Regions from separate parts of the Achromobacter sp. NPDC058515 genome, predicted to be linked through region 1. Evidence: predicted binding sites of a transcription regulator. Region 1 holds the regulator's gene; the other holds the start of a gene.
What was found. Region 1 encodes LexA, which represses DNA repair genes until DNA is damaged. Its sites were predicted from a motif close to ACTGTATNNNNATACAGT; they were not measured.

Region 1 (5,744 bases):
CCGCACGACCTGCTCCACCACGTTGTCGGCGTGCTCTTTTTCGTAGGCCGCGGGCGTTGCCGACACGAAGACGCACTGGCGCATCCGCGCTTCAAACTCCTCGAGCTTGAGCGGCCGGTTGTCCAGCGCGGACAGCAGGCGAAAACCGTACTGCACCAGCGTTTCCTTGCGGGACCGGTCGCCGCGGTACATGGCGCTCAACTGCCCGATGGTGACGTGGCTTTCGTCGATGAACATCAGCGCATCGGACGGCAGGTAATCGATCAGCGTCGGCGGAGGATCGCCGGGCGCGGCGCCCGACAGGTGGCGGGAGTAGTTTTCGATACCCTTGCAGAACCCCAGCTCCTGCAGCATTTCCAGGTCGAAGCGGGTGCGCTGCTCCAGGCGCTGGGCCTCCACCAGATGTCCGTCGTCGACAAAGCGCTTGACGCGTTCGCGCAGCTCTTCCTTGATGGTCTCGATGGCGCGCAGCACGGTATCGCGCGGCGTCACATAATGAGAACCGGGATAGACCGTGAAGCGCGGCAGCTTTTGGCGGATGCGCCCGGTCAGGGGGTCGAACAGCTCCAGGCTTTCGATTTCGTCGTCGAACAGCGTCAGCCGCAATGCCAGCTCGGCGCTTTCCGCCGGAAAGATGTCGATGGTTTCGCCGCGCACGCGGAAAGTGCCGCGCGTGAACTCGGCATCATTGCGGGTGTATTGCATGGCGACCAGGCGCGCCAGGATCTCGCGCCGGGCGATCTGGTCCCCTGTGCGCAGGATCAGCACCATCGCGTGATAGTCGCCCGGGTTGCCGATACCGTAGATGCAGGACACCGTGCCCACGATGATCGTGTCGCGGCGCTCGAGCAGGCTCTTGGTGGCCGACAGCCGCATCTGCTCGATATGCTCATTGATGGACGAATCCTTCTCGATGAACAGGTCGCGCGTCGGCACGTAGGCTTCCGGCTGGTAGTAGTCGTAATAAGAGACGAAGTACTCCACCGCGTTCTTCGGGAAAAACTCCCGCATCTCGGCGTACAGCTGCGCGGCCAGCGTCTTGTTGGGAGCCAGCACCAGCGCGGGACGGCCCATGCGCGCAATGACGTTGGCCATGGTGTAGGTCTTGCCTGACCCCGTCACGCCCAAGAGCGTCTGGAACATCAGGCCGTCTTCGACGCCCTGCGTCAACCCCGCGATGGCCGTGGGCTGGTCCCCCGCGGGCGGATAGGGCTGATAGAGATGAAACGGGCTGTCAGGAAAATCGACGAATCCCGGACCTGCGGCAGGGACCACCGCACTCGGGTCTATTGCGCTCTTAGGCATGCTAGACTGTTCCAGGGTAAACCCCTCATTATCCACAGCACCTCGTACTGCGTCCACTCACCTCATCAGAGCCCCATGAGCACCCTCTTCGATTCCGTCGAACTCGCGCCGCGCGACCCCATCCTTGGTCTGAACGAACAATACAACGCGGATACCCGCCCCGGTAAAGTCAATCTGGGCGTGGGCGTGTATTACGATGATCAGGGACGGATCCCTCTGCTGGGCGCCGTGCGCAAAGCCGAAGCCGCCCGCATCGAGGCCGCCGCGGCCCGCGGCTACCTGCCGATCGAAGGCATCGCGGGCTACAACTCGGGTGCTCAGGCCCTGCTGCTGGGCAAGGATTCCGCACTGGCCGCCGCAGGCCGCGTGCTGACCACGCAAGCCCTGGGCGGCACCGGCGCCCTGAAGATCGGCGCCGACTTCCTGCGCCAGCTGCTGCCGGCCTCCAAGGTCCTGATCAGCGATCCCAGCTGGGAAAACCACCGCGCGCTGTTCGAGCGCGCCGGCTTTGAAGTGGGCACGTATTCGTACTACGACGCCGCCACCCGCGGCCTGAACTTCGACGCCATGCTGGCGGACTTGAAGGCCGCGCCCGCCAAGACCGTCGTCGTGCTGCATGCTTGTTGCCACAACCCGACCGGCGTGGACCCCACCGCCGACCAGTGGAAGCAGATCGCCGCCGTCGTCAAGGAAAACAACCTGGTCCCGTTCCTGGACATCGCCTACCAAGGGTTCGGCGACGGCCTGACGGAAGACGCCTCGGTCGTGCGCATGTTCGCCGACCTGGACATGACCATGTTCATCAGCTCCTCGTTCTCGAAGTCGTTCTCGCTGTACGGCGAGCGCGTCGGCGCGCTGACGGTCGTGGCCGGCAGCAAGGACGAAGCCGCCCGCGTGCTGAGCCAACTGAAGCGCGTGATCCGCACCAACTACTCCAACCCGCCCACGCACGGCGGCACGGTGGTCTCGACGGTCCTGAACACGCCCGAACTCTTCGCCCTCTGGGAAGAAGAGCTCGCCGGCATGCGCGACCGCATCCGCCTGATGCGCAAGCAACTGGTCGACAAGATCAAGGAGCACGGCGGCAAGCAGGACTTCAGCTTTGTGCTGAACCAGCGCGGCATGTTCTCGTACTCGGGCCTGAGCGCCGCGCAAGTGGATCGCCTGCGCGAAGAGCACGGCGTCTACGCCGTGTCCAGCGGCCGCATCTGCGTGGCTGCGCTGAACAGCGGCAACATCGACAAGGTAGCCGCCGGCATCGCCGCGGTGCTGTAACGCCGTCCACGCAGGCCCCCTGCAGGCCTGCCGCCAGAAACGGGACCCTCGGGTCCCGTTTTTCTTTTGCCCCGCGCTGGCTTGCTTTTTTGCGCTGTGTCCCCCAGAATGGCGCTGTATATATGTACAGTCCGCTCGCACCGGATCATCGCCATGGCCAGCAAACTCACGGATCGTCAACAGCAAATCCTGGACCTCATCAGGCAGACCGTCACGCGCACCGGCTTTCCGCCGACGCGTGCCGAAATCGCCCAGGCCCTGGGGTTCCGTTCCCCCAACGCAGCGGAAGACCACCTCAAGGCATTGGCCCGCAAGGGCGCCATCGAGCTTACCGCCGGCGCCTCGCGCGGCATCCGCCTGAAGGATGCATCGTCCGCGCCGACGCAGGCCACCCTGCCCGCGCTGGCGCAATTGCTGCTACCGCTGGTCGGCCGGGTCGCGGCGGGCAGCCCCATCCTGGCCGCCGAACACGTGGAACGCGAAATCGGCGTGGACCCCCACCTGTTCGCCCAGGCGCCCGATTACCTGCTGAAGGTGCGCGGCATGAGCATGCGCGACGCCGGCATCCTGGAAGGCGACCTGCTCGCCGTCAAGAAAGCCTCGGAAGCCCGCAACGGCCAGATCGTCGTGGCCCGCCTGGGCGATGACGTCACGGTCAAGCGCCTGCAGCGCCAGAACGGCCATATCGAGCTCTTGCCCGAGAACCCCGACTTCGAAACCATCGTGGTCGAGGCCGACCAGGAGTTCGCCCTGGAAGGCATTGCGGTCGGCCTGATCCGCACCCACGCGCTGCACTAGGCGCATCGTTAACGGCAAAAGAAAACCCCGCGCAGGCGGGGTTTTCTTTTGCGGCGCCCTCTTTCGAAGGCGCCCTTTCGGGCGTAAAGCGCGATCAGTGCTTCAGCACCGGGTCGGTCGAACCGGGTTCAGCCGGCTTGGCGACCAGGGGTTCCTTGACCGCCTCTTCCTCGGCCAAAGGCTCGGGCAGACGCTCCAGGGCCAGTTCCAGCACCTTGTCGATCCAGCGCACCGGCACGATCTCGAGATGGTTCTTGACGTTGTCCGGGATCTCCGCCAAGTCCTTGACGTTTTCTTCCGGGATCAAGACCGTCTTGATGCCGCCACGGTGCGCCGCCAGCAGCTTTTCCTTCAGGCCGCCGATCGGGAGCACTTCGCCGCGCAGCGTGATCTCGCCGGTCATGGCGACATCGGCGCGCACCGGGATGCGCGACAAGGCCGACACCATGGCCGTGGTGATCGCGATACCCGCGGACGGACCGTCCTTGGGGGTCGCGCCTTCCGGCACGTGCACGTGCATGTCGTGCTTCTCGAAGACGCTGTCGGCAAAGCCCAGACGGCGAGCGCGCGAGCGCACCACCGTACGCGCTGCCTCGACCGACTCCTTCATCACATCGCCGAGCGAACCCGTGCGCTGGATGACGCCTTTGCCGGGCATGTCCGCGACTTCGATCGTCAGCAGGTCGCCGCCGACTTCCGTCCATGCCAGACCCGTCACCTGACCGATCTGGTTTTCCTTTTCGGCCATGCCGAAGGTGTAGCGGCGCACGCCGAGGAAATCGCTCAGGTTGTCGCCCGTGACGTTGACCGGCTTGACCTCAAGGGTCTTGCCCTCGGCCTTGGCGCGATCAGTCTGGGTCAGCAACTGCTTGATGACCTTGCGGCAGATCTTGCCCACTTCGCGTTCGAGCGCACGCACGCCGGCCTCGCGGGTGTAATAGCGCACGATATCGCGCAGCGCGCTGTCGTCCACCGTGAGCTCGCTGTCCTTCACGCCGTTGTTCTTCATCAGCTTGGGCAGCAGATGGTCGCGGCCAATGTGGATCTTCTCTTCCTCGGTGTAACCCGACAGGCGGATAACTTCCATGCGGTCCAGAAGCGCGGGCGGGATGTTCAGCGTGTTGCTGGTCGCCACGAACATGACGTCGGACAGGTCGAAGTCGACTTCGATGTAGTGGTCCTGGAACGTGTGGTTCTGTTCCGGGTCCAGCACCTCGAGCAGCGCCGACGAGGGATCGCCGCGGAAATCCATGCCCAGCTTGTCGATTTCATCAAGCAGGAACAGGGGATTGCGCACGCCGACCTTCGACATGTTCTGCACGATCTTGCCGGGCATGGAGCCGATGTACGTACGACGGTGGCCGCGGATTTCGGCTTCGTCGCGCACGCCGCCCAGCGCCATGCGGACGAACTTGCGGTTCGTCGCCTTGGCGATGGACTGCCCAAGCGAGGTCTTGCCCACGCCCGGAGGGCCGACCAGGCACAGGATCGGAGCCTTCACCTTGTCCACGCGCTGTTGCACGGCAAGATATTCCAGGATCCGTTCCTTGACCTTCTCAAGGCCGTAGTGATCGTTGTCCAGCACCGTCTCGGCGTTGCTGATCGAGTTGTTGATCTTGCTCTTCTTCCTCCAGGGGAGGTTGATGAGCGTATCGATGTAGTTGCGCACCACGGTGGCTTCGGCCGACATGGGCGACATGAGCTTGAGCTTCTTGAGCTCGGCATCGGCCTTCTTGCGCGCCTCTTTGGGCATGTGGGCAGCGATGATCTTCTTTTCAAGCTCTTCGATGTCCGCGCCCTCTTCGCCTTCGCCCAACTCCTTCTGAATGGCCTTGACCTGCTCATTCAGGTAGTAGTCGCGCTGGCTCTTTTCCATCTGCTTCTTCACGCGGCCGCGAATCCGCTTCTCGACCTGGAGGATGTCGATTTCGGTTTCGAGCTGCGTGAGCAAGCCTTCGAGGCGTTCGGAGGTGCCGACGATCTCGAGCATCTTCTGCTTCTGCTCGAGCTTCAGGGGAAGATGCGCGGCGATCGTATCGGCCAGGCGTCCGGCATCATCGATGCCAGCCAGCGAGGTCAGGATTTCCGGGGGAATCTTCTTGTTGAGTTTTACGTACTGCTCGAACTGGGCGACGATCGCGCGGCGCAGGGCCTCGGTCTCGGACCCTTGCATGGCGTCCGGCTCGATCGGCGACACCTGGCAGGTGAAGTGCGAATCGGCATCTTCGATGCTGTTGATGCGGGCGCGCTGGGTGCCTTCAACCAGCACCTTGACGGTGCCATCGGGCAGCTTGAGCATTTGCAGGATACCGGCGACGCAACCAATTTCGTAGACGTCTTCAGGCGTGGGGTCATCCTTGCCGGCG
Region 2 (5,744 bases), on a different contig from region 1:
GGCGTCGATGACGCCGGGGTCCACGCCGAGCGCGCGGCCGGTGTCGCGCAGCACGCTGCGCGGGCGGTAGGAAATCACGACGGCGGTCAGCGCGGCGCGGTCGCGTCCGTATTTCCCGTAGATGTACTGGATGACCTCTTCGCGGCGCTGGTGCTCGAAGTCCACGTCGATATCGGGCGGCTCGTTGCGTTCCTTGCTGATGAAGCGTTCGAAGAGGTTGTTGCCGCGCACCGGGTCCACCGCGGTGACGCCCAGGCAATAGCACACGGCGGAGTTGGCGGCCGAGCCCCGGCCCTGGCACAGGATGCCGGCCTTGCGGGCGAACTGCACGATGTCGTAGACGGTCAGGAAATAGGCTTCGTAGCGCAGGTCGGCGATCAGCGCCAGTTCCTTTTCGATCTGCGCGGCCACGCTGTCCGGAACGCCGGCGGGAAAGCGGCGGGCGGCCCCGGCCAGGGTTTCCTGGCGCAGATAGGTGGCCGGGGTGTGGCCGCGCGGCACGATCTCGTCGGGATATTCGTAATGCAGCTCGTCCAGCGAAAACGCGCAGCGGCGCGCCACCGCCAGCGTCTGCGCCAGCGCCTCGGGCGGGTACAGGCTGGCCAGCCGCATGCGGCTGCGCAGGTGCTGTTCGGCATTGCCGGACAGCTCGTAGCCGCATTGCGACACCGGGCGGCGCGTGCGGATGCCGGTCAGCGTATCGTGCAGCGGCTTGCGCGAACGGACATGCATCTGGACCTGGCCCACCGCCACGACGGGCAGTTCCGATTCGCGCGCGGCATGCTCGACCGCGGCGCGGTGCAGGTCGTCGCGCGACTGGTACAGCAGGGTCAGCCCCACCCAGGCGCGATGGGGGAAGGCGCGCGCCAGCCAGCGCGCCTTCTCGGCCATGCGGTCGGCGTCGGTGCCGTAGGCGGGGGTCAGGATGGCCAGGCATTCGGGCAGGTGGCGCAGATGCGCGCAGCCGTCGGGCGGATCGGTGAGGTCTTCGGGGGCCAGCCGGTATTCGCCCTTGGGCGCGCGGGTGCGGGCCAGCGTGATCAGTTCGGACAGGTTTCCATAGCCTTCGCGGGTCTGCGCCAGCAGGGTCAGGCCCAGCGGCGCGGCGTCCGGCGCCGCGCGCAGCTGGAAGGTGGCGCCGATGATCAGCGGCAGCTTCTGGGCCTTGGCTTCCGTGTGGGCGCGCACCACGCCCGCCAGCGAGCATTCGTCGGTCAGCGCCAGGGCGGCGTAGCCCAGCTCGGCGGCGCGCGCGGCCAGTTCCTCGGGGTGCGAGGCGCCCTGCAGGAAGGAAAAATTGGACTGGCATTGCAGTTCGGCGTAGCCGGGCAGGCGGGCCAGGGCGTCAGCCGGGTCCAGCGCGTCGGGGGCGTCGTCGTCCAAGCGCATGAGGGGTCAGGCGTACAGCCCGTGCAGGAACCAGCGGGCGTGCTCGGCATCGCGCTCGCGGTAGATCCAGTAGCGCGCGCCGGCCGCGTCCTCGGCGACGAAATAGTCGCGCACGGTCAGGGCCGGGTCCCACCAGCCGCTTTCGATGCGTTCGGGGCCGCGCATCAGCCGCAGCGCCTGGCCGCCGTACTGCGGCCGATGGCCGGACAGCTTCAAGGGCAGCGGCGTTTCCAGCAGCCAGAACGGGCGGTCGAGCAGGGTGGGCAGGGGCTCGGGACGCTGGGGCGCGGCCAGCGCATCGCCCCAGGCATTGGCGGCCTCGGGGCGGTGGTCGGCGGCGGGCTGGGCATGGCGCACCTGGTCGCGGCCCAGCCGCGCCACCAGCAGGTCCAGCAGCCGCGCGTGATCGGCGGCGGTGCCGCCGGGTTCGGGAAACAGGGTGGTGCTGGCCGCGGGCTGCTCCACGGTGTCGGGCGCCAGCAGCGCCACGGCGATGACGGGGGCTTCCAGGGTGAAGTGGTTCAGCTTTTCGCGCAGCAGGTGCAGGAGCTGCGGCGCCTGCCAGACGGGCTGGGCCAGGGCCAGTTCCAGTTCGGTGGGCGGCCGGGCGTGGCGGCCGCGCTCGTGCTCCATGCTGAGCACCACGCGGCGCACCGCCAGTTGTCGGGCGGCCAGCCAGCCGCCGAGCTGCTCGGCCAGCCGGCGCGCCACCGCCAGCACCGCGTCGGTGTGCTCCACGTAGTCCATGAGCTCGATGCGCCGCGAAAACTGATTGGGCGGCTCGATCCAGCGGTAGAGCTCGGGCGCCTGGCCGTAGGCGGCGTCCAGGGCTTGCAGCAGTTCGGGCGTGCTGCGCCGCTGCAGGCCCGCGCGCGGCAGGGCGCGCAGGTGCGCCAGCGTGTGGCAGCCGATGTCGTCCAGCCAGTCCCGCCGGGCCTGCGCCTGGGGCAGCAGCGACAGGGGCAGGGCATCCAGCCGGCGCGCGAGCGTGGGCAGCGTCAGGGTGCGCCGGGGGACGCGCCGGCCGGGGCGGTGCGCCAGCAGCCAGGCGCCCGCGGCGGTGGGCGCCATGCCCAGCGTCACGCGCAGGTCCAGGGCGCGCAGCGTGGCGGCCACCCGCTGGCTCAGCGCCCGCGGGCCGCGAAAGAACATCAGGCTGGCGCCCACGTTCAGGAGAATGGTGTCCTCGCCGCCCAAGGCGATTTCGGGCGTGTACCGCAGCAAGGCCAGCGCCGCCCCTTGCAGGGCTTCGGCTTCGGCCAGGGCATTGCGGGGCAGCAGCTCGACCTCGGGGGCGATGGCCGCCGCGCCGGCGCGGCGCATGCCCGGCGCGACGCCGGCCCGGCGGGCGGCGGGAGTAAGGGCGGCGACGCGTTCCTGGTCCAGAACGGCGAACGCCTCCCCCTCATGCGGCCAGTGCGGGCGTATGGCGTCCAGCGGCAGGCAGCGCAGGAAGGCGGCGATCCAGAGGCGCATGGCGGGGAGAAGAAGGCGTAAGGGCGCCGGGCTCCAGGCCCACGTACAGCGGCGTGTCGCAGACAGGCCCCCGGCGCTTGAGGATGTGTACGGACAAGCCGCCCGGCGCGGGCGCAAGCGCCAGCCGCAAGGCGGCGGGGGTGGCGTTCTGCGCGGCGCGCGACGGGCGCACGGCGATGAACAGCAGGTCGCTGGCCTGGGCGGCCAGGTGCAGGCGGCGCAGGGATTCGGGGCGCACATGGGGCAGCCAGCAGATCAGCGCGCCGCAACTGCCGTTCTTGAGGATCTGCTCGGTGGCCCACAGCGCGTCGACGGGCTTTTCGGGCGCCACCCAGAGCAGTTGCCGGGGATCCAGCCGCCAGCTCATCCAGCTGGCGATGTGGGGGACGTGCGGAGGCTGCACCAGGGCAATGGGGCGCCGCGTTTCCAGTTGGGCCAGCGCCGGACGCAGCAGGCGGATTTCTCCGACGCCGGGATGCGGGGTCAGCAGTTCGACCAGCGACCCCAGCGGCCAGCCGCCGTCGGGCAGCTCGGCCGACAGCGCGGCGTGCCCGGTGGGCAGGGTGCGGGCGACGCCTTGGGCAAGCTGGGTGGCGCGCCACAGGGCGGGATGGATACGTTCAGGGGACTGCATGGCGGGGGCGCCTGGGGCTCAATAAGCTGTATGAATATACAGTATTGTACCGGGCTTTGATCCCGCCGGACGTATCGAAAAGTGCCCCGCCGCGCGCCCCGGGGGCGGTCCGGCGGACGCGCGCCGTGCGGAGCTCAGCCGGGCGCGGGGCGGGCCTGGGCCGGCGCTTCTGGGGACGCATCGGCGCCGCGGTCCGCCGCGAGGCCGTAGAAGCGCATGTCCGCGTACCGGATCCAGCGCGACCCGCGCAGCAGCCGGTGGCCGAGCCACAAGCCCAGGAACAGCGGAATGGCCAGATAGGTCGAGATCACCCCGATCCAGTCGATGCGATCTTCCAGAAACGCCTGGTAGTTCTGGCCCAGCGTGACCAGCAGGCACAGCACGAAGGCGAACAGCGGGCCAAAGGGGAACAGGCCGGCCTTGTAGGGCAGGTCGGCGGTGTCGTAGCCGTGCTTCACGTAGCCCTGGCGGAAGCGGTAGTGGCTTACCGCGATGCTCAACCAGACGATGAACTCCGTCATGCCCGCGAAGTTGAGCAGCCAGATATACACCGCCTTCGGGCTGTACACCACGCTAAAGAGGCACAGACAGGCCAGCAGTGTGGTCGCCAGCAGCGCATACAGCGGCACGCCGTTGGCGGTCAGGCGCTTGAACAGGGCGGGGGCCTGGCCTTCGGCCGCCATGTTGAACAGCATCCGCGTGGCGGCGTACATGCCCGAGTTGCCGGCCGACAGCACCGAGGTCAGGATCACCGCGTTCATCACCGTGGCCGCCGACAGCAGCCCCGCGTGCTCGAACACCAGCGTGAACGGACTGACGGCGATGTCCTCGACTTCGTTGCGCAGCAGTTGCGGGTCGGTATAAGGCAGCAGCAGGCCGATGATCAGGATGGCCAGCACATAGAACAGCAGGATGCGCCAGAACACGTTGTTGATGGCGCGCGGCACGTTGCGCCGGGGGTTCTCGGATTCGCCGGCCGCCACGCCCACCAGCTCGGTGCCCTGGAAGGAATAGGCCACCACCATCGCCACCCCGACCCAGGTCGCCACGTTGCCCACGAAGGGCGCGTCGCCCACCGTCCAGTTCGCCAGGCCGACCGGGTCGCTGCCATGGATGATGCCCGCCAGCATCGCCAGCCCCACCGCGATGAAGCACAGCACGGCGACGACCTTGATGATGGCGAACCAGTATTCCGCCTCGCCGAAGCTGCGCGCCGAAAACGCGTTCAGCCCGAAGGTCAGCGCCAGGAACGCGACGCTCCATATCCATCCGGGCGTATCCGGCAGCCAGTACGCCATGACCAGCTGCGCCGCCACGACGTCGACGGCGACCACCGTGGCCCAGCTGATCCAGAAGTTCCACCCCAGCGCAAAGCCGAAGCCCGGGTCCACGTAGCGCGAGGCATAGGTGCAGAAGGAGCCCGACACGGGCATGAAGGTCGCCAGTTCGCCCAGGCTGGTCATGATGAAGTAGACCATCAGGCCGATCAGGAGGTAGACCATCAGCGCGCCGCCGGGGCCGGCCTGCGCGATGGCCGCGCCGGAGGCGACGAACAGGCCGGTGCCGATGGCCCCGCCCAGCGCTATCATCGTCAGGTGGCGCGCCTTGAGCACGCGGTGGAGCTGGTTCTGGCTGGCGGGCGTCGTGGCGCCCGCGTCGGTTGTCGGTGTTTGCATTGCGGGGTGAGAGGTTGCCGTCGCGGCGGAGTTGCGGGCGCGGGCGCAGGGGGGCAGGCCCCAGGCAACACCGCGCAAGCCGGCCGGTCCGTGGCGGTTGGGCGAGGGTTGCTTCAAGCCGCGCATTTTACAATGCGGCAATCGGGGCTCGGTTCGGCGGCCCCATGCCAGTACGGAGCGGTTTCATGGCGTCTTCCAGTTCTATCGAATTCCTTCCCGATCCGGGCGTCGACGTGCGCCAGCTCTTCATCCTGCTGCACGGCGTGGGCGGTTCGCCCGACAATCTGCGGCCATTGGCCCAGGCCGTGCGCGCCGCGTTTCCGACGGCGGCGGTGCTGATCCCCGAGGGCTTCGAGCCCTTCGACGGCGGCGGCGCGGGCCGGCAATGGTTTTCAGTGCGCGGCGTGACCGAGGAAAACCGCCCCGAACGCGTGGCCCAGGCCATGCCGCCCCTGGAAGCCTATGTGCGCGCCGCGCAGGCCCGCTTCGGGCTGCTGCAATCGGACACCGCGCTGGCGGGCTTTTCGCAGGGCGCCATCATGGCGCTGGAACTGGTGCAGGCCCACGAC

Region 2: a site for LexA is predicted at 3,525-3,542, ahead of imuA (translesion DNA synthesis-associated protein ImuA). Genes of this name have one in related genera too.

The regions. Positions count from the first base shown of each region.
Region 1 covers NZ_JBHXNI010000006.1:45,734-51,477, reverse strand. Annotated here, with positions in the region: gene uvrB (excinuclease ABC subunit UvrB) at 1-1,305, opposite strand, end outside; gene ACFWP0_RS12590 (amino acid aminotransferase) at 1,381-2,580, shown strand; gene lexA (transcriptional repressor LexA) at 2,734-3,378, shown strand; gene lon (endopeptidase La) at 3,473-5,744, opposite strand, start outside.
Region 2 covers NZ_JBHXNI010000002.1:485,963-491,706, reverse strand. Annotated here, with positions in the region: gene ACFWP0_RS05500 (error-prone DNA polymerase) at 1-1,389, opposite strand, end outside; gene ACFWP0_RS05495 (Y-family DNA polymerase) at 1,396-2,865, opposite strand; gene imuA (translesion DNA synthesis-associated protein ImuA) at 2,795-3,499, opposite strand; gene ACFWP0_RS05485 (amino acid permease) at 3,634-5,175, opposite strand; gene ypfH (esterase) at 5,361-5,744, shown strand, end outside.